DNA from 2 places in the Micromonospora sp. KLBMP9576 genome. Region 1 is predicted to be linked to the other one. Evidence: riboswitches for the same ligand, from Rfam matches in the RefSeq annotation. Region 1 holds a riboswitch; the other holds the start of a gene.
What was found. Region 1 has a riboswitch for S-adenosylmethionine ahead of ACQ452_RS15025 (ABC transporter substrate-binding protein). Riboswitches for the same ligand answer to the same signal wherever they lie in the genome.
Positions count from the first base shown of each region.

Region 2: linked by a shared signal. The riboswitch ahead of thrC (threonine synthase) and the one ahead of ACQ452_RS15025 (ABC transporter substrate-binding protein) in region 1 are both predicted to bind S-adenosylmethionine.

Region 1 covers NZ_CP194567.1:3,330,285-3,339,347, reverse strand. Annotated here, with positions in the region: gene ACQ452_RS15045 (peptidoglycan recognition protein family protein) at 1-857, opposite strand, end outside; gene ACQ452_RS15040 (phosphotransferase family protein) at 991-1,728, shown strand; gene ACQ452_RS15035 (amino acid ABC transporter ATP-binding protein) at 1,725-2,462, opposite strand; gene ACQ452_RS15030 (amino acid ABC transporter permease) at 2,465-3,244, opposite strand; gene ACQ452_RS15025 (ABC transporter substrate-binding protein) at 3,284-4,138, opposite strand; SAM riboswitch class IV at 4,417-4,528, opposite strand; gene ACQ452_RS15020 (MFS transporter) at 4,853-6,103, shown strand; gene ACQ452_RS15015 (mechanosensitive ion channel family protein) at 6,192-7,175, shown strand; gene ACQ452_RS15010 (MFS transporter) at 7,365-8,705, shown strand; gene ACQ452_RS15005 (FadR/GntR family transcriptional regulator) at 8,770-9,063, opposite strand, start outside.
Region 2 covers NZ_CP194567.1:5,845,923-5,854,985, reverse strand. Annotated here, with positions in the region: gene ACQ452_RS26045 (alpha/beta fold hydrolase) at 1-1,846, shown strand, start outside; gene ACQ452_RS26040 (ABC transporter permease) at 1,843-2,718, shown strand; gene ACQ452_RS26035 (DUF4232 domain-containing protein) at 2,715-3,332, opposite strand; gene ACQ452_RS26030 (hypothetical protein) at 3,461-4,042, opposite strand; gene ACQ452_RS26025 (hypothetical protein) at 4,039-4,680, opposite strand; gene ACQ452_RS26020 (hypothetical protein) at 4,824-5,087, opposite strand; gene ACQ452_RS26015 (hypothetical protein) at 5,277-6,020, opposite strand; SAM riboswitch class I at 6,200-6,335, shown strand; gene thrC (threonine synthase) at 6,346-7,632, shown strand; gene ACQ452_RS26005 (hypothetical protein) at 8,213-8,725, opposite strand; gene ACQ452_RS26000 (M57 family metalloprotease) at 8,728-9,063, opposite strand, start outside.

The DNA of each region.
Region 1 (9,063 bases):
ACCGGGATGCCGTTGCGCTGCTGCCAGTCCTGCACGGCCGCGACGGTGGCGGCGTCGAAGACGCTGTTGACCGGCACGGGGTAGCCCCGGTGGGCCAGCAGGTACTGCGCCACCCGGACGCTGGGGGAGCCGACGAAGCGCCACAGGTCGGGCCAGCGGCGGGCCGGCACGTCGGCGAGGTCGGTGCCGAGTTCGGCGAACACCCGGCGGCGCAGGGTGGGGAACTGTCCGTAGAAGGCCGCCCCGGGGCACGCCGTGGTGCGGAAGTCCCAGTGGCCGAAGATGTCGTGGGCGTGCAGCCCGTACCGCCGGCAGATGGTCGCGCAGAGGGCGACCAGCGAGTCGAGCAGCGCCTCCGGCGGGGTCTCGGTGACGTACGTGCCCTCGTTCTCGATGCCGATGGCCCGGCCGTTCTCGCCGGGGCAGTGCGCCGAGATCATCTGGCGGTCGCCGGCCCGCAGCCGCTCCAGGCTGCCCCGGCGTCCCTCCAGCACGTAGCCGCCGCGGCTGATGGTGAAGTGCTGGCCGGTGTCGGACCAGCCGTTGCCGTCCATGTGCAGGTCCTGGCAGTCGCGGGCCAGCTTGATCCCCTGGGCCTCGGAGTAGTCGGTGACGTTGGGGAACGCCATGTGGTGCACGATGATCTTGTTGGTGGGGATGGCGCTGACCGCCAGCGGGTCCGCCGGTGGACGCGCGCCCCACTCGTCGCAGCCGTAGATCCAGTCCAGGTCGGTGCCGGGGTCCGCCCGCGCGGCGGACGGCAGGGCGAGCTGGCTGCCGACGACCGCGACCGTGGCGGCGCCGAGGCCGGCCCGCAGCAGGGTCCGGCGGTCCAGGGCGGAACTCTCGACGTGCATCGCATCTCCTCTGCGGCCGGAGCTGAGGGCGGGGCGGCCCCGTGAAAAGGAACTCCAGGCATCGCGTGTGCAGTGGAGGATATTGCCAAGGTTCGGCGCTGCGCCAGCCTCCTGCGCCTGGCAGGATGACGGCATGCGGCAGGGCGCGGTCGGCCACGTCCGGCTGGTCCAGCGCCAGGGGCGCGGCCTGGTCGAGAAGCGGATGGCGGAACCCTCCCGCCACGACACGGAGGTCCTCGCCCTGCGGGCACTCGCCCACACGGGCATGCCGGTTGCCGAGCTCGTCGAGGTCGGGCCGGGCTCGATCCTCATGACGCTCATGCCGGGCGAACGACTGGACAGCGAGCACGCCGACGTACGCCTCGACGGGCTCCGCGCCTCCGCGACACTGCTGCGTCGGCTCCACGGGCTGCGACCACCTGCCGGGCTGCCGGCCGCGCCGGACGACGCGCTGATCATCCGCCGCTACCGCGACGCCGGAGGCCCACCGCTTCCGCTCGCCGTTCCACCGGCCGACCGCACGGTGTTCTGCCACGGCGACTGGACCGACGGAAACCTCCTCGCCGCGGACGGCGACATCACCGCGGTCCTCGACTGGGAGGCGGCCCACCTGGGTGACCCGCTCAGGGAGCTGTCCCGCGCGGCCTGGGGCGCGGCGCGCAAGGACCCGCGGTCGTTCGACGCCCTCGTCGACGGGTACGGAGCCGACCCCGCCCGGGTGCGGGCCTGGTTACCGATCCACGCCGCCGAACTCTGGCTGTGGTTCGCCGAAGCCGGGCCGCCCGAATACCTCGAACAGCTCACCGGGGAACTGAGGAGCCTGCCGACGCGCGAGGACGAGGCGTGCCGCGCCCTCGTCGCCGGGACCTAGAGCACCTGGGAGAGGAACCGGCGCAGCCGGGGGTGCTGCGCCTCCTCGAAGATCGCGGCCGGCCCGCCGGCCTCCAGCACCACGCCGCGATCCATGAACGCGACGGTGTCGGCGACCTCCCGGGCGAAGCCCATCTCGTGGGTCACCACCACCATGGTCATGCCGTCGGCCGACAGCTCGGCCATCAGCGCGAGCACCCCCTTGACCAGTTCCGGGTCCAGCGCGGAGGTCGCCTCGTCGAAGAGCATCACCTGCGGGCGCAACGCCAGCGCGCGGGCGATCGCGACCCGTTGCTGCTGCCCGCCGGAGAGCTGCGCCGGCCGGGCGTCGGCCTTGGCCGCCAGCCCCACCAGCGCCAGGTGCTCGCGGGCGAGCGCCGCCGCCTCGTCCGCGTCGAGCTTGCGGATGCGGCGCAGCGCGAGGGTGATGTTGCGCAGCACGCTCATGTGCGGAAAGAGGTTGAACTGTTGGAAGACCATGCCGACCCGCTGCCGCAGGGCGTCCGGGTCGTCGCCGAGCACACTGCGCCCGTCGAGCAGCACGTCGCCGCGGTCGGGCTCGATGAGTCGGTTGATCGTGCGCAGCAGCGTGGACTTGCCCGACCCGGACGGGCCGATCACGCAGGCCGTCGCCCCGCGCGCCACGTCCAGGTCTACCCCGCGCAGCACCCGGTGTGCGCCGAAGGCCAGGTGTACGTCGCGGACGCTCAGGCTCACCGAGGTCGTCGTGTCGATGCTCATCGCTGGTTTCCTCCCGCCGCTCCCGGCAGCGCCAGGTCGAGGTCGTCGTCGGTGTCGTCGGGCGCGGCGGCCTGCCGGCCGTGCCGCAGCCGCCGGTCGATCCAGTTCACGGCGTGCGTCAGCGGCACGGTCAGCACCAGGTAGCACAGCCCGGCCAGCAGCAGCGCCGACTGGTTGCCGGTGTTCGCCGCGTAGTCCTGCCCGATCCGGAACAGCTCCCGCTGGCTGGCCAGCAGGCCGAGGAAGTAGACCAGGCTGGAGTCCTTGATCAGCGCGATCAGCTGGTTCACCCAGGCCGGCAGCACCCGCCGGATGCCCTGCGGGACGATCACCAGGCGCATCGCCTCGCCCCAGGACAGGCCCAGCGCCCGGGCCCCCTCCAGTTGGGCGGCCTCCACCGACTGGATGCCGGAGCGGAAGATCTCTCCGATGTAGGCCGCCGCGATCAGCGACAGTGCCAGGATGCCGAGGGGATACGGGTTGGGCCCCCACACCTGCATGCCCAGCGGCGCCAGGCCGACGCCGATGAGCAGGATCGTCGCCGCCGCGGGCAGGCCGCGGAACACGTCGGTGTAGACCCGCGCCGGCCACCGCAACCATCGGGTACGCGAGATGCCCGCGACGGCCAGCGCCATGCCCAGCACCGAGCCGAGCAGGGCGGCGGAGATCGCCAGGATCAGCGTGTTGGGCAGCCCCACCGTCAGCATCTCGGGCAGCGCCTCGCGCATGGAGTCCGCGTCGAAGAAGGTCTCCCACAGGGTGCTCAACGGATCCATCGTCTCTCCTACCGCCCCGCTCGCTCGTCGTCGTACGTGTCAGGAGGTGGCCGCGGCCGACGGCACCGGGACCGTGCCACTGCCCGGCGTGAAGTCGGCCGGGATCTGCCGGCCCGGGTAGTACTGGGCCTGCAGGCGGCTCCACGTGCCGTCCGCGATCACCTCGTCGAGGCCCCGGTTCAGCGCCTCGCGCAGCTTGTCGTTGCCCCTGGCGACCGCGTACGCCGTGGGGGACGGGCTGAGCAGCTTGGCCGCGACCGTGATCTTGCCGCCGCTGTCGGCGGCCGACTTGTCCCCGATCTCGGCGGGGGCGATCCAGGCGTCGGCGGTGCCGGCCTTGAGCTGGTTGATCGCCCCGTTGTAGTCGGGCACCCGGACCGGGTCGAGCCCCTCGCCGGTGGCGTAGTCGTCCTGGACGGTGCCCTGCACCACCACGACCCGCTTGCCGGCGAGCTGGTCGAATCCGCTGATCGACGAGCCGGCCGGCACGTCGAGTCCGAAGTGGCCGAAGTCGTAGCCGTTGCCGAAGTCGACTGTCTTCTTCCGCGCCTCGGTGATCGTGATGGAGGAGCTGCCGACGTCGAACTTGCGGTTGTTGACCTGGGAGAGCAGGGCGGAGAAGTCGGTGCCGACGAACTCGACCTTCAGCCCGACCTTCGCCGCGACCGCGGTGAGCAGGTCGTTGTCGAAGCCGGTGAACTTGCCGTCCTTGAGATAGACGTTCGGCGGGGCGTCGGTGAGCGTGCCGGTGCGCAGCACGCCCGGCTGGAGCAGGCCGTACGGGTTGTCGGCCGCGCCGGCCGCGTCGTCGCCGCAGCCGGTCAGGGCGGTGGCGGCGAGAGCGGCGGCCACGCCGAGGGCGGCGGCCCGGGTCAGGGAGGTAAGGATGCGCACGGGTGTCTCCGAGGGTGTGGTCCGGCGGCGGGCACGGGCGTGCCGCGCCGGCGGGACGCCCGATGGGCGTACCGCTGAAGGAGGTGGTGCCGGTGAGGGAGGGGGAATGCGCGCCTAGCGCGGGTCGCCAAGGCGACAGGAGGTGGCGCAGACCCGCATCGTGTCGACGTGGCGGCGCCGGGTCAGGCCCGGCGACGTCGGGGCCACGACGGAAACCGTCGGCGATGAACAGGTGCGAAAGGACATGGCTCTCCTCGGTCGCTGACGACCCGGGAACCAGGCCGCGCTTGCACCGGAGCTGCTCCGGTGCCTGGTCTTCACCCGGGGCACCCCTGCGCGGACGAGGGTTGCCGGCCAGCGAGCCGGGGCTTGACGCTGGCGCTCATGACCTGCCGAGGAGGCTAGCGCCCGCCTCGGGTGGCCGTCCAGTCGCTATGACCACGCTCACCCGCGACCGCGTGCGGGCCGGCGCCGGTGCGGACGGGCCCCGCGCAGCGCCACCCGGAAATCACGCGCCCCCACGCCCCCCGGTGCCGCGTCTAGACTGCCCACGTGATCGCGTTGCGCCTCGCCGCCGCCGCGTACGGCCAGTGGAGCACCCCCGCGCTTCCGTTGTACGGCGACGACCACGAACGCTCCGACTTCGCTCCCTGACCGGCCCGGCGCCGCGCGCCCCCCGGTCCATTTCCCCGCCACCGTCCGGGAGCGTCCATCATGCCCGTGCCCGAGGAAGCCGCACTCGTACCGACCGCCGACCCTCCGCCGGCCGGCGGAGCAGCCGCCGACCCCACCGACACCTCCGCCCTCGCGGTGCTCCGGGCGCCACAGACCGCCCGGGTCCTGGCGGCCAGCCTGCTCGGCCGTATGCCGTTCGGCGCGGCCCCCCTGGCCCTGCTGGTGTTCGCCCGGGAGACGATGACGCTCACCGTGGCCGGCCTGCTGGTCGGCGCGTTCACCGCCGGCACGGCGGTGGGCCAGCCGATGCTCGCCCGGATGGCGGACCGCTGGCGCCAGCCGCCGGTGCTGTGGCTGGCCGTGACGGTGTCGACGGTCGGCTTCGCGCTCATCGCCCTGCACGTCGACCTGCCGATGGCCGTCCTCGGCGCCGCCCTGGCCGGGGCGGGGGCTCCGCCGTTCGAGTCGTGCCTGCGGGTGCTCTGGCGCGACCTGCTCCCCGCGCACCGCGTGCAGACCGCGTACACCCTGGACATCGCCGTCCAGGAGACGATCTTCATTCTCGGCCCGGTGGTGACGCTCGCCGCCGTGGGCCTGGCCGGCCCGGCCGGCGGCCTGGGCGCCGCCGCGCTCTTCCAGGCCGCCGGCACGGTCTGGTTCGCCACGACCGGCGCGGTCCGGCGCTGGCGGGGCGAGCCGGCGGTACGGCACTGGGCAGGTCCGCTGCGGGCCGGCCGGCTCCGGCTGCTCCTCGGGGCGCTGGTGCTGGTCGGCGCGGCGGTGGGCAGCGTGACCGTCGCCGCGACCGGGTACGCCGAGTCGGCGGGGGCGCGTTCCTGGGCGGGCTGGCTGCTCGCCGCGCAGGCCACGGGGGCGCTGACCGGCGGCCTGCTCTTCGTACGCTTCGGCGGGCTGCGCAGGCACGCCACCCTGCCCCGCGTGGTCGGGGTCTTCGCCGCCGGCTACCTGCCGTTGCTGCTCACCCCGGCTCCGGGCGTGATGCTGGCGCTGATGGCGCTCAGCGGGCTCGCGCTCCCGGCCCTGCTGACCATCGCCTTCGTCGCGCTCGACGACCTCGCGCCCGTTGGCACGGTGGCCGAGGCGTTCGCCTGGGCGGCGACGGCGTTCTCTGTCGGCAGCGCGGGCGGCGCGGCGGTGGCCGGGGCGCTGCTGGACGTCACGGGGGAGGTGACCGTCGGCTTCCTGATCGCTCCGCTGAGCGCCGCGGCGGCCTGTGGTGTCGCGCTGATGGGTGCCGGCAGGCCCGGCCAGGGCGGACGCACGCGGTGAAGCGGTGCCGGGTGACCGGTGTTTCCCCGCTCGCCGCCGGGGGTAGGTCGGGCCGGATGAACCCGGACAGCGTTGTGGAGGATTTCCGATGAGAGACGACTTCGGCGACGCGGTGGGGGACACGCTCCGGTCGGTGCTGCTGTTCCTGCCCAGGGCGGTCGCCTTCGTGGCCATCCTGGTGGCCGGCTGGCTGATCGCCAAGGCCGTGCTGAAGATCGTGGGCAAGGTGCTCGAACGGGTGGGCTTCGACCGCGCCGTGGAGCGCGGCGGGATCCGCCGCGCCCTGGCCCGCTCCCGGTACGACGCCAGCGACCTCGTGGCCCGGCTCGCCTACTACGGGGTGCTGCTGGTGACCCTCCAGCTCGCCTTCGGCATCTGGGGCCCGAACCCGATCTCCGACCTGATCGCCGGTGTGATCGCCTGGCTGCCGCGCGCCTTCGTCGCGATCGTCATCGTCGTGGTCGCCGCGGCCATCGCCAACGCGGTGAAGGACATCATCAGCGGCGCCCTGGGCGGGTTGTCGTACGGCCGGGTCCTGGCCACGATCGCCTCCGTCTTCATCCTCGGCTTGGGCGTCATCGCCGCGCTCGACCAGATCGGCGTGGCCACCGCGGTCACGACGCCGGTGCTGATCGCGGTGCTGGCCACCGTCGGCGGCGTCCTCGTCGTCGGGGTGGGCGGCGGGCTGGTCCGTCCGATGCAGAGCCGCTGGGAGTCGTGGCTGGCCCGGGCCGAGCGGGAGTCGCGGCTGATCGCCACGCACGCCCGCGCCTACCAGGCCGGACGCCGCGACAGCGAGGCCCACCTCGGCACCCCGGCCAGCACCGGGGATCCGGAGGCGACCCAGGTGGTCTCCGCTCCGCGCGTCGGCGGTGACGCGGAGGCGACCCAGGTGGTCTCCGCTCCGCGGTTCGGCGGTGACCCGGACGCGACCCAGGTGGTGCCCGGCCCGCGCGTCGGCGGTGACGCGGACGCGACCCAGGTGGTCTCGCGCGACGCCACCGTGGCGGCCGGCGACATCGAGGCCACCATGGTCATCCCATCGGCCGACGGGGAGCAGCGCCGCCGCTGAGCACGCCCGCGTGAGGGCGGGATCCGGACCGGATCCCGCCCTCACGCGTGTCCGGGGACGGGCGTGACCGGCGCGGCTACCATCGCCGGCATGACATGGCGATGTTGACGCACTGCTAGGGGCCACTGCCGTGGGCCGCCGCGGTCGCCGTACGTCCGGCGTCCGCCTCGTCCCCACCGGAAGGCCCCCATGACTGTCCATTCTCCGCGTGTGTCCGACCCGCGCGTCCGCCGGCTGGCGGCGACCCTCTACGGGTACGCGTTCCTGACCGAACTGGTCCTGCTCTATCCGCTGTACGCGTTGCTGTTCAGCGACACCGGGCTGTCGCTGTGGCAGATCTCGTCGCTGTTCGTGATCTGGTCGGCTACCGGCGTCCTGCTGGAGGTGCCCTCCGGCGCGTTGGCCGACGCGCTCTCCCGGCGGCTGCTGCTCAGCCTCGCACCGCTGGCGACCGCCGCCGGTTTCGCGCTCTGGGTGCTCGCGCCCGGCTATCCGGCGTTCGCCGTCGGATTCGTGCTCTGGGGCGCCGGCGGGGCGCTCGCCTCGGGCGCGGTGGAGGCGCTGGTCTTCACCGAACTCGACCGCCTCGGTGCGGCCGGCCGGTACGCCCGCCTCAACGGTCGGGCGAAGAGCGCCGGGACGCTCGGCGTGCTCGTCTCGATCCTGTTGGCCGGGCCGGTGTTCGCCGTCGGCGGCTACCCGGCGGTGGGCGCGGCCAGCGTGCTCGCCTGCGTGCTGGCTGCCGCCGTCGCCACCCGGCTGCCCGAACACCGCCCCCGACCCGCCGTCCCCGGCGCTGATCTCACCGCCGCTCCCGCCGGCGACGCCCCCACCTCCGCCGGGGACGTCCCCGCCCCTGCCGGCGACGCCTTCGCCGGCGCCGCTGATGTCACCGCCGGCGACGTCGGGGCGGACGACGGCGCGGGGCTCGGCTGGTGGGCGAGCCTGCGCGCCGGGCTCGCCGAGGTCCGCGCCGACCGGGCCGTGCGGGCGGCGGTGCTGCTGGTCGCGGTGGTCGCGGCGGTCTGGGGCGCCCTGGACGAGTACACCCCGCTGCTGGCCCGCGACACCGGGGTCGGCGAGGCGGTGGTGCCGCTGCTGCTCCTGCTCGTCTGGGTCGGGGTGGTCGCGGGTGGTCTGCTGGCCCCGGTGGGGGAGCGGCTGACGGCCCGGGGTAACGCCGGCCTGCTGGCGCTGTCGGCCCTGGCCCTGGCCGCCGGGGCGCTGCTCGCCCGGCCGGTCGGCTTCGCGCTGGTCGCGGTCGCGTTCTGCGGCTTCCAACTCGCCACGGTGCTCGCCGACGCCCGGTTGCAGGCGCGGATCACCGGGCCGGCCCGGGCCACCGTCACCTCGCTCGCCGGGATGGCCACCGACGCGACGGTCATGGCGGCCTACGGCGGATACGGCCTGCTGGCCACCGGGGCCGGCAACGGGGTCGCGTTCGCGGTGGCCGCCGTGCCGTATCTGGCCGTGGCGCTGATCGTGGCCACCCGTGCCGACTTCGGGCGCGCGTCGACGGCCGCCGGCTGACCGGGCCGCCAGCGCACGCGGGCGCGGTGCGACGGTCGGGGGCGGCGGGAGACGGGGGACGGGTTCAGGCGCCGGCGGTCTCGCCGGTCTGCGCCCAGATCGAGCTCATCTCGTCGAAGGCCTGCTCCATGAGCTGGACCATCGCCCGCTGGGCGCGATCGCCGTCGCGGCGCTGGATCGCCTGGGCGACCTCGGCGTGCAGCTGGAGGGCCTGCTCGTGCGGGTGGTGCGGCATCAGGTGGTGCTGGTGACGGCCGGTCAGGACCTCCGCGATCAGATCCTGCAACCGGACGAACATCTCGTTGCCGGAGGCGACCAGGATCCTGCGGTGGAATTCTATGTCGAGCTGGAGGAAGCG
Region 2 (9,063 bases), 2.5 Mb from region 1:
CGCGCGCGGCATCGCCGCCGCGGGCACCCCCGTGCGGGTGGCCTGGTTCACCGGCGGGCACGACGGCGGCGAGGGCCCCAAGACGGACTCGGACCGCGTGAAGTTCCTGACCGTGCAGTGGCTCGACCACTACGTCAAGGGCGAGGGCGAGGCCCCGGGGGACGACTTCACCTTCTCCCGCATCGCCGGCTTCGACGCCCTCGACCGGGGTCTGGTGGCCACCGGCTACCGCTACGCCGACTATCCCGGCGTGGCCGGCACGGCCCGTCGGGACGTACCGGTCGCCGGCCCCGCCCAGCCGGTCGCGAACCCGCCGGCCGGCAACCCGGCCGCGATCTCCTCGGTGCCCTTCGCCGGGGAGTTGTCGTCGCTGCTCGGCGGCGTGGCGGGGGACATTCCCGGCCAGCACGCCCGGTTCGAGTCGGAGCCGCTGGCCGAGGCGGTGGACGTGGTGGGTGCGCCGACCGTCGACATCCGGGCGGCGTCGCCGACCGGGGAGGCGGTGCTGTTCGTGAAGCTCTACGACGTCGACCCCAACGGCGCGGCCACCCTGCCCAACGGACTGGTCGCCCCGGTCCGGCTCACCGGCCTGCCGCCGACCATCGACGCGGCGCGACCGGTGACCGTCACCCTGCCGGCGATCGTCCGGCGGTTCGAGGCCGGGCACCGGCTGCGCGTGGTGGTGGCGACCTCCGACCAGGCGTACACCACGCCCGTCGAGCCGGCCGTGCACACCGTCGAGGCCGGCGGTGGCGCGGTCAGCCTGCCGACCGTCGCCGGCGACCCGATCCCCACCGCCGCCGTCATGTGGCGCTGGGTGCTGGCCGGGCTGGTCGCGGCGATCGTGATCGGGCTCGTCCTGGTCGTCGCACTGGTCCGCCGCCGGCACCGCCGCCAGGACAGCTCCGTGCACCCGGCGTACGCGGGCGTCCCGCTGGCCGTGCGGCAGCTCCGCAAGGAGTACGCGGACGGCTTCGTCGCCGTCTCGAACGTCGACTTCGAGGTGCACCCCGGTCAGGTGGTCGGCCTGCTCGGCCCGAACGGCGCCGGCAAGACCACCACGCTGCGGGTGCTGATGGGGCTGACCCAGCCCACCGCAGGCGAGATCTACGTCTTCGGGCACCGGCTGGTGCCCGGCTCGCCGGTGCTGTCCCGGATCGGCGCGCTGGTCGAGGGGCCGGGCTTCCTGCCGCACCTGTCGGGGCTCGCGAACCTGACGGCGTACTGGCGGGCCACCGGGCGGCCGGCCGAGGAGGCGCACTTCGACGAGGCCCTGGAGATCGCGGGCCTGGGCGACTCGGTGCACCGGAAGATCAGAAACTACAGCCACGGCATGCGGCAGCGCCTCGCCATCGCGCAGGCCATGCTGGGCCTGCCCGAGCTGCTGGTGCTCGACGAGCCGACCGACGGGCTCGACCCGCCGCAGATCGCGGAGATGCGCCGGGTGCTCCAGCGCTACGCCACCGACGGCCGGGCGGTGCTGGTCTCCAGTCACCTGCTGGCGGAGGTGGAGCAGACCTGTACGCACGCGGTGGTGGTGAACAAGGGCCGCATCGTCGCCTCGGGACCGGTCGAGGAGATCGTCGGCGAGTCGCCCAGCGTGCTCTTCGACGTGACCGACCCGGAGGCCGCCCGGGTGGTGCTGGCGGGCCTGCACGGGGTGCGGGTGCTCCCCGACGGCGAGGGTCAGCTCGTGGTGGACACCAACGGCACCGCCCGCAGCGAGGTGGTCGCCGAGCTGGTCCGGGCCGGCATCGGGGTGGACCGGGTGGTGCCCCGGCGCCGCCTGGAGGACGCGTTCCTCGCCCTCGTGGGCGAGAACTCTCGGGGAAGCGGGGACCGATGATGGCGGGCACGTCACCCACGGCTGGCGCGGCGGCCGGCTACCGGCCGTCGGCGACCCTGCCGTTCGGCGCCGAGTTCCGTCGGCAGGCCTCCCGGCGGCGTACGCAGCTCGCGCTCGGGTTCATGGTGCTGCTGCCGCTGATCATCCTGATCGCGTTCCAGTTCGACACGGGCGACGACGAGGACAACGGGCGCGGGGAGTTCGGCAGCCTGGTCGAGTTCGCCACGTCGGGCGGGCTGAACTTCACCCTCTTCACCATCTTCGTCTCGGCGTCGTTCCTGCTGGTCGTGGTGGTGGCGCTGTTCTGTGGCGACACGGTGGCAAGCGAGGCGAGCTGGGGCAGCCTGCGTTACCTGCTGGCGATTCCGGTGCCCCGAGCCCGCCTGCTGACGGTGAAGCTGCTCGTCGCGCTCGTCTACTCGGCCCTGGCGTTGCTGCTGCTCGCGGGCACCGCCCTGCTGATCGGGACGCTGCGCTACGGCTGGGAGCCGCTGCGCAGCACGGTGGCGGCCCAGCTCGAACCGGGCGAGGGCCTGCTGCGGCTGCTGGGCGTGCTCGGCTACCTGGCGGTCGTACTCCTGGTGGTGGCCGGCCTGGCGTTCCTGCTGTCGGTGGTGACGGACGCCGCGCTCGGCGCGGTCGGCGGCGCGGTGCTGCTCTGGATCCTCTCCGGCATCCTCGACCAGATCACCGCCCTGGGCGCGCTGCGCGCGTTCCTGCCGACGCACTACAGCACGGCCTGGCTGGGGCTGCTGTCGACGCCGGTGCAGACCGACGACGTGGTACGCGGCGCGATCTCCGCGATCAGCTACGCGACGCTGTTCTGGGGGCTGGCGTTCTGGCGCTTCACCCGCAAGGACATCACCAGCTAGGACGCCTGTTTCTGCCAGGCGCTGACGCCGAGCCGGCCCGTGTTGCCGAGGTCGATCGGCCCGTCCAGGCCGACGACCTGCGCGGGCCGGCCGGCGACGGGCGCGACCTCCAGGCGCTCGCCGTCGGTGGCGACGACCGTCGGGTCGGTGACCAGGTTGCGCCAGAGCACGGCGGCGCCGGCCCGTTCGCCGGGGCGCAGGGTCAGCGGCTCCGGCGGGGCGTCGAAGCCCGACGTGATCCCCTTGGCCCCGTCGACCACCTGGACCGTTATCGGGTTGCCCTCGCCGTCGAGCAGGCGCGGCACCGGGTAGCCGTCGAGCGGGTAGGGCCGCGTGCCGCAGTTGACCAGTTCCAGGCCGAGGGCCCGCAGTCCCATCGCGGCGCTGACGCCCGGCGAACTGATCCGTACGCCGGATTGCGGGCAGTCGCTCGTGGGCGTGACCCCGGCCGTCGGCGCGGCCGGTGGCGTGGTGGGGACCGGGCCGGCCGCCGGGAGGCCGCTCGCCGGGGTGCAGGCGCCGAGCAGGGCGAGGCCGGCGACCGCGAGGCCGGTGGCTCGACCGGGGAACCGGTCGCGGGAGTGCGGTGCGCGTCGGGGCGCCGGGCCTGCCATCGTCCGATCATCGCACCCGCCGGCGCGGGTCCGGGAACGCTGTCGAGCTGAATCGGCTACGACATCACCGGCTTGGTCGAGAGGCGGCCCAGCGGGCTTGATGGCAACCCCTGATCAGGCGTGGCCGCTCAGATGGCCCGTAGATAGCGGCGGAGGTTGTCCTTCGACTGCCGCAGCAGGGTGCAGGCATCCTCGACTGACCTGCGGGCGCCGGTCAGCTTTCCGTTCACCTGCTGCATGAGGGCTGGACTTGCCCCGGTGACCACGGTCATCAGCCAGCTGTGGTTGGTGCCGATGCGATCCAGCACGCCGATCAGGCCCTGCTGGTTGCGTTCGATGTGCGCGATGATCTGCTGGATCTCCGCGGCAAGGCTGCCGACGCTCGCCGGCCCGCCGCCGGCGGCGCTGCCTCGCCGTTCCTGGCGGCGCGCCTTGACGGTGTCGAAGGCCGAGGTCACCATCGCCTTGGCGGCTGCTCCCGAGGCTGCTCCCAGAACCAGCCCCGACCCTGCCAGCACTGCCGGTGACAGCCGGACCCCCTGTCTGGCGACGGCGGTGGCCGCGGCCAGTCCGGCGGCGGCACCGCCCCATTCGCTCAACTTCTCCAGCAGCTTGCCGAGGCCCTCCTTGGGTGCCTCGTAGCGGAGACTGCGCAGGTAGCCGTCCTGTTGCCGGGACCCGCTGCGGTATCCCCGCCGCCGGTAGCTCATAGCGCCGCTACGGGATCCAGGAAGGCACACTGGGTGGCGATCATCATCGGCAGGTTCACCGCCACCTCCCGGGCGACTCCCTCGGGTGTCAGGCCGATCGGGTCCTCACCCGCCGCCAACTCCTCCTCGTCGGCCCGGGCGAAGTAGGCGCAGGCCTCCCACAGGTTGGCGTGCAGGAAGGAGAACGCCCACATCACGTAGGCGTCGTTCTGCAGTGCCACCAGGGGGTGGTTGTGGTGGCCCATGCGGTGGTAGTGGGGCTCCTCGGCTGTCGATCCCATGCCCTCGGCGGTGGGGAAGAGGCGGTAGTGCCGGAACACGTCTTCGAGCGGGCCTTCGGGGTCGAACTCCAGCAGCAGACCCCGGTTGACCAGAGCCTCGACCAGTCGCGCGGCGTCGGGCTGTGGCTTCGGGGCGGTCAGCAGCGACTCCACCAGCCGTGCCCGGTCCACGCGCAGCTCCGAGTGGCCCTCGACGTCCAGGAAGACGGCCCCGTAGACGCCGACCTCGTCCTCGCTGAGGTCGACCATGTCCGCGCCGAGGTGGATCTCCCACGACTCCGGCGTCGGGTCGGCGGGGCGCACATACCGGTGTTGTGGTCCGAGGCTGAAGCCCACCGGGATGATGACGCGAGGCATCGGCCGTCCCTTCGCCATTGCGGGTGCCGTCGACCCTACCGAAGACAGGCACTGTCCGTCACCCCGAAACGCCAAGCGGTCACATCATCTTATGTCGATGCAGATGGCCTCCTCGTCTGCGCCGACACGCGGCCCGGAGGCGGTCAGCCGAGGAGGTTCATGTAGTTGCGGGCCGCCGCCGAGCTGCCCTGGATCAGGTCCATCGCCTCGGCCAGTCGTTGCTTGCTCTGCTCGGCCCGGGCGATGGCCTCGCCGATGGCCGGATGGCTGGTGCCGGCCGCGACCGCCCGCATCCGGGCCAGCGTCTGGTCCGTGGCCTCGACGGCGGCCCGGATCTGCATGAGCGTGGCATTGCCCTGCTCCGCGGCCTGCGCGAGGGCTGCCTTGACTTCCTCGATGCTCGCCATCCGACCCTCCGGCGCATCAACGTGAGGCGATGTCGCTCCACGTGTCTGTCCGGACACTATCGGAGACGGCCGGGTCACCGCACTCCCGACAGCCGCGCCGGGTCGGGATGCCGACATCTACAGTGCACACTCCCCGCGCCGCCGCGCGCGGGGAGTGTCGTGCCGCGCGCGGCGGCCCGGTGGGAGCCGTCAGCGGGAACGGGACTTGCGCTTGCGGGTGGGGGAGTTGCCGTCGGGGACCGTGCCGTCGTCCGGTGAGTCGGCGGTGCCGCCGCCGTCGGTGGGGGCCTCGGTCGCCCGGGCGTCGGTGTGGCCCAGCTTGGTCAGTGTCGTGCCTTTGAGCTGGTAGACGGCAGAGCGCCTGATGTTCAGCTCCGCCATCGGGCTGCTCGGCGAGCGGGTCAGGTAGACCACCGCCGCCCTGCCGGCCTGGAGGCTGATGCTCTGCACCGGGGTCCGGTCGCCGAGGTCGAGCTGGGCCTGGTAGACCGGTTCGCCGTCGACACCGCGCCAGACGGCGAGGGTGAAGAAGCGGCCGGTGCCGCCGCCGTCGAGCATCAGCACGCCGATCGCGTCGTCCGCCCCGTCGCCGTCGAGATCGCCGACGGCGCACGGCCGCTGCAACTGCACAGTCGTGCCGTCGCGGTCGGACCAGCGGCCGTCGGCGAGGCGGATCGGGGCGGCGTACCCCCGGTAGCGGACCTTGCCGCTGCCGACGCGGGCGCCGCGCAGTTCGAGGCAGGTGAGCTGGTCGTTCGTGCGGCGCGGGGTCGCGGTCGGGCTCGGGCGTGCGGGCGGATCGCTGTCGCTGCGCTCGCTGACGGTGTCGCGCTGCCGCTTGCGCTCCTTGCCGTTGCCCGTGGAGCAGGCGGTGGTGGCCGCCAGCAGGCAGGCCATGGCGAGCGCCACCACCGGGACGAGCTTGCGACGCATTGCAGGATTCCCTTCCGTCGATGAGCCCGCACGGTAGCGGTCCCACGCCAGCCCGGTGGCGGCGGTCGGTCACCGCGTTCGGGGTGCCGACGGGGCGGTACGCGGCGACGTGCTCACAGCGTGGGATCCCTGGTGGGCGGGCCCGGGAAGTCCGCCTAGACTCGGCGGCACAACTGCATACCTCATCCAGAGGGGCTGAGGGATACGGCCCGACGACGCCCCGGCAACCACCCCGCGCGCTCATTGCAGAGCGCCCCGCGGGGCAGGTGCCAATTCCGTCCCCGCCGCAGGGTGCGATGCGGGGAAAGATGAGAGGACCCTCGACATGACGTCGACGTTCGTCCCCGCCGGCATCGACACCACGGCCAGCCCTGCCCGCGCCCTGGCCTGCCGTGCCTGTTCGGCCCGCTACCCGCTCGCCGCCCAGCACGCCTGCTACGAGTGTTTCGGTCCGCTGGAGGTCGACTACGACACCGCCGCGCTGGCGGCGGTCACCCGGGAGCAGATCGAGGCCGGTCCGCGCAACATCTGGCGGTACGCGGCGCTGCTGCCCGCCGGTCAGGACCCGGCGACCCGGGTCACCCTCGATCCGGGCCTCACCCCGTTGGTGGCCGCCCCGCTCCTCGCCGCCGAGTTGGGCCTCACCGCCCCGCTCTGGGTCAAGGACGACAGCGCCAACCCGACCCACTCGTTCAAGGACCGGGTGGTCTCGGTGGCGTTGACCGCCGCCCGCGCGCTCGGCTTCGGCCGCTACGCCTGCGCCTCCACCGGGAACCTGGCCAACTCGGTCGCCGCGCACGCGGCCCGGGCCGGCGTGCCGTCGGTGGTCTTCATCCCTGGTGACCTCGAGCAGGGCAAGGTCATCACCACCGCCGTCTACGGCGGTGAGCTGGTCGCCGTCGACGGCTCGTACGACGACGTCAACCGGCTCTGCGGCGAGCTGGTGGAGACGGACGAGTTCGAGGACACCGCCTTCGTCAACGTCAACGTGCGCCCCTACTACGCCGAGGGCTCGAAGACGCTCGGCTACGAGGTGGCCGAGCAGCTCGGCTGGCGGATCCCCGCGCAGGTGGTGATCCCGATGGCCTCGGGCGAGCTGCTCACCAAGATCGACAAGGCGTTCGCCGAGCTGGTCGAGATCGGCCTGGTCGAGGCGCCGGCCGGTGGCTGGAAGGTGTTCGGCGCCCAGTCGGCCGGCTGCAACCCGATCGCCACCGCGCTGCACGCCGACACCGACACCATCGTCCCGGTCAAGCCGACCGGCATCGCGAAGTCGCTGAACATCGGCGACCCGGCCGCCGGCCTCTACGCGCTCGAGGCGGTGCGCCGTACCGGGGGCTGGATGGAGTACGCCGACGACGACGAGATCCGCGCCGGCATCCGGCTGCTGGCCCGGACCACCGGCGTCTTCGCCGAGACCGCCGGCGGGGTGACCGTGGCCGTGCTGGGCAAGCTGGTCGAGTCCGGCCGCCTCGACCCGACCGCGGAGACCGTCGTGTTCAACACCGGCGAGGGGCTCAAGACCCTCGACGCGGTGGCCGGCCAGGTCGGTCCCACCCACCGCATCAAGCCCTCGCTGCGCGCCGCCCGCGACGCCGGTCTCCTCGGCTGACCCCACCCCACCCACCCTGGTCCGCGCCCGTCCTCCGCGTCGATCATGAGGTTGGTCGCGAAGTCGATCGCGAACAGTGCCGCCAACCTCATGATCGGCCTCGGGCCTCGGGCTCGGAAGGCTGGGCCTCGGGGGTCGGGGGTCGGGTTTCGGGGGCCGGGAGATGGCGTGTCTAGGGGGTTGCGGGCAGGAGGGTGGGGATTCGTTCGGTAACTGGGTTTTCGCTGTGAGTGCGGAAAACGCGCCGACAAGGACTTGACGGCAGGAACCGGACGGCGCAAGATGCTCCGTGCGGGAGGGCGTTTCGCCGGAGACTTTCAGTTCTTGCGACCCAACGCCGAAGGCGTTGTGCGAGCGTCCCTCCCGACCAACCTCCGATCGGGCCAGCGGTTGATCCGCTGGCCCGATCGTCGTCGTGCGGCACACCCACGCCAAGCGGGCTGACCGACCGCGTCGATCCCCACCGCCGACCTGACCGCGTCCAGCGGGTTGCGGTCAGGTCGGCGACCGAGGGTGGGGGGTCCGGCCGGGCTTTCTGCCGATCGGATCGGGGCCGGGCGCCCTGCGGTGTCTGCCCGAGCTAGGACACCGTGGTGTCCTGGTTCGCCACCGCCTGGGTCCAGACGTGCACGCTCGCGCCGGACGTGGTGACCGGTGCCAGCGTCGGGGTCAGCACCAGGACGTGTTCGTCGGACCCGTTCCGGCTGGTGAGGGGCAGGACGTACGCGGAGCCGACGGCGAGTTGCTGGACGCCTTCGACTGTCCAGGTGGCCTTCCCGCGGGTTCCGCCGAGTTGGTCGACGAGGATGGTGTCCCCGACGTCGCCCTTGAGCTTGTCGGAAACGGCGACCTTGAAGATCGTGTGGGGGGCGCCGCGCTCACCCTGGCGTACCTCCGCTACGCCAGTGACGGTCCCGACCACGACCGCATCGGCGTAGCCGGCGACCTTGGCGCGGTTGGTGGTGTCGAACGCGAAGCTCACCGAAACCGGGTGGGTCTGAGCCGGGCGAAGCTGTTGGTAGGTGAACCAGCCGCCGACGGCCAGGACAAGGGCGACCAGCCCGACGAACGGGGCCTTCAGTCGGTGGTTCATCGTCAGTACCCCCATTTGCTGTGATAGGTGCTGATGTCCCATGATTGCAAATTGTTGTTCATGTTCGGGTTGTAGTCGGTCGAGTAGGGGTCCATGACCGCCACCTCAGGACCGTGGTCGAGACCGATGGCGTGCCCGAATTCGTGGGTCATCGCGGCGTGATCACGTGAGGTGCTGTAACTGTCGAGATAGTGCGTGTTCATGACGATGTCGTCCGCGCCGCCTACGCAGGAGTAGTAGGCGACCGTGCCGTTCCCGCCGTCATTGCTGTCGCTGACGTCGACGTCGGAATAACTCCAGGCGTCGTCCGCTCTGACGTTGATGGGATTGAGCGCGTT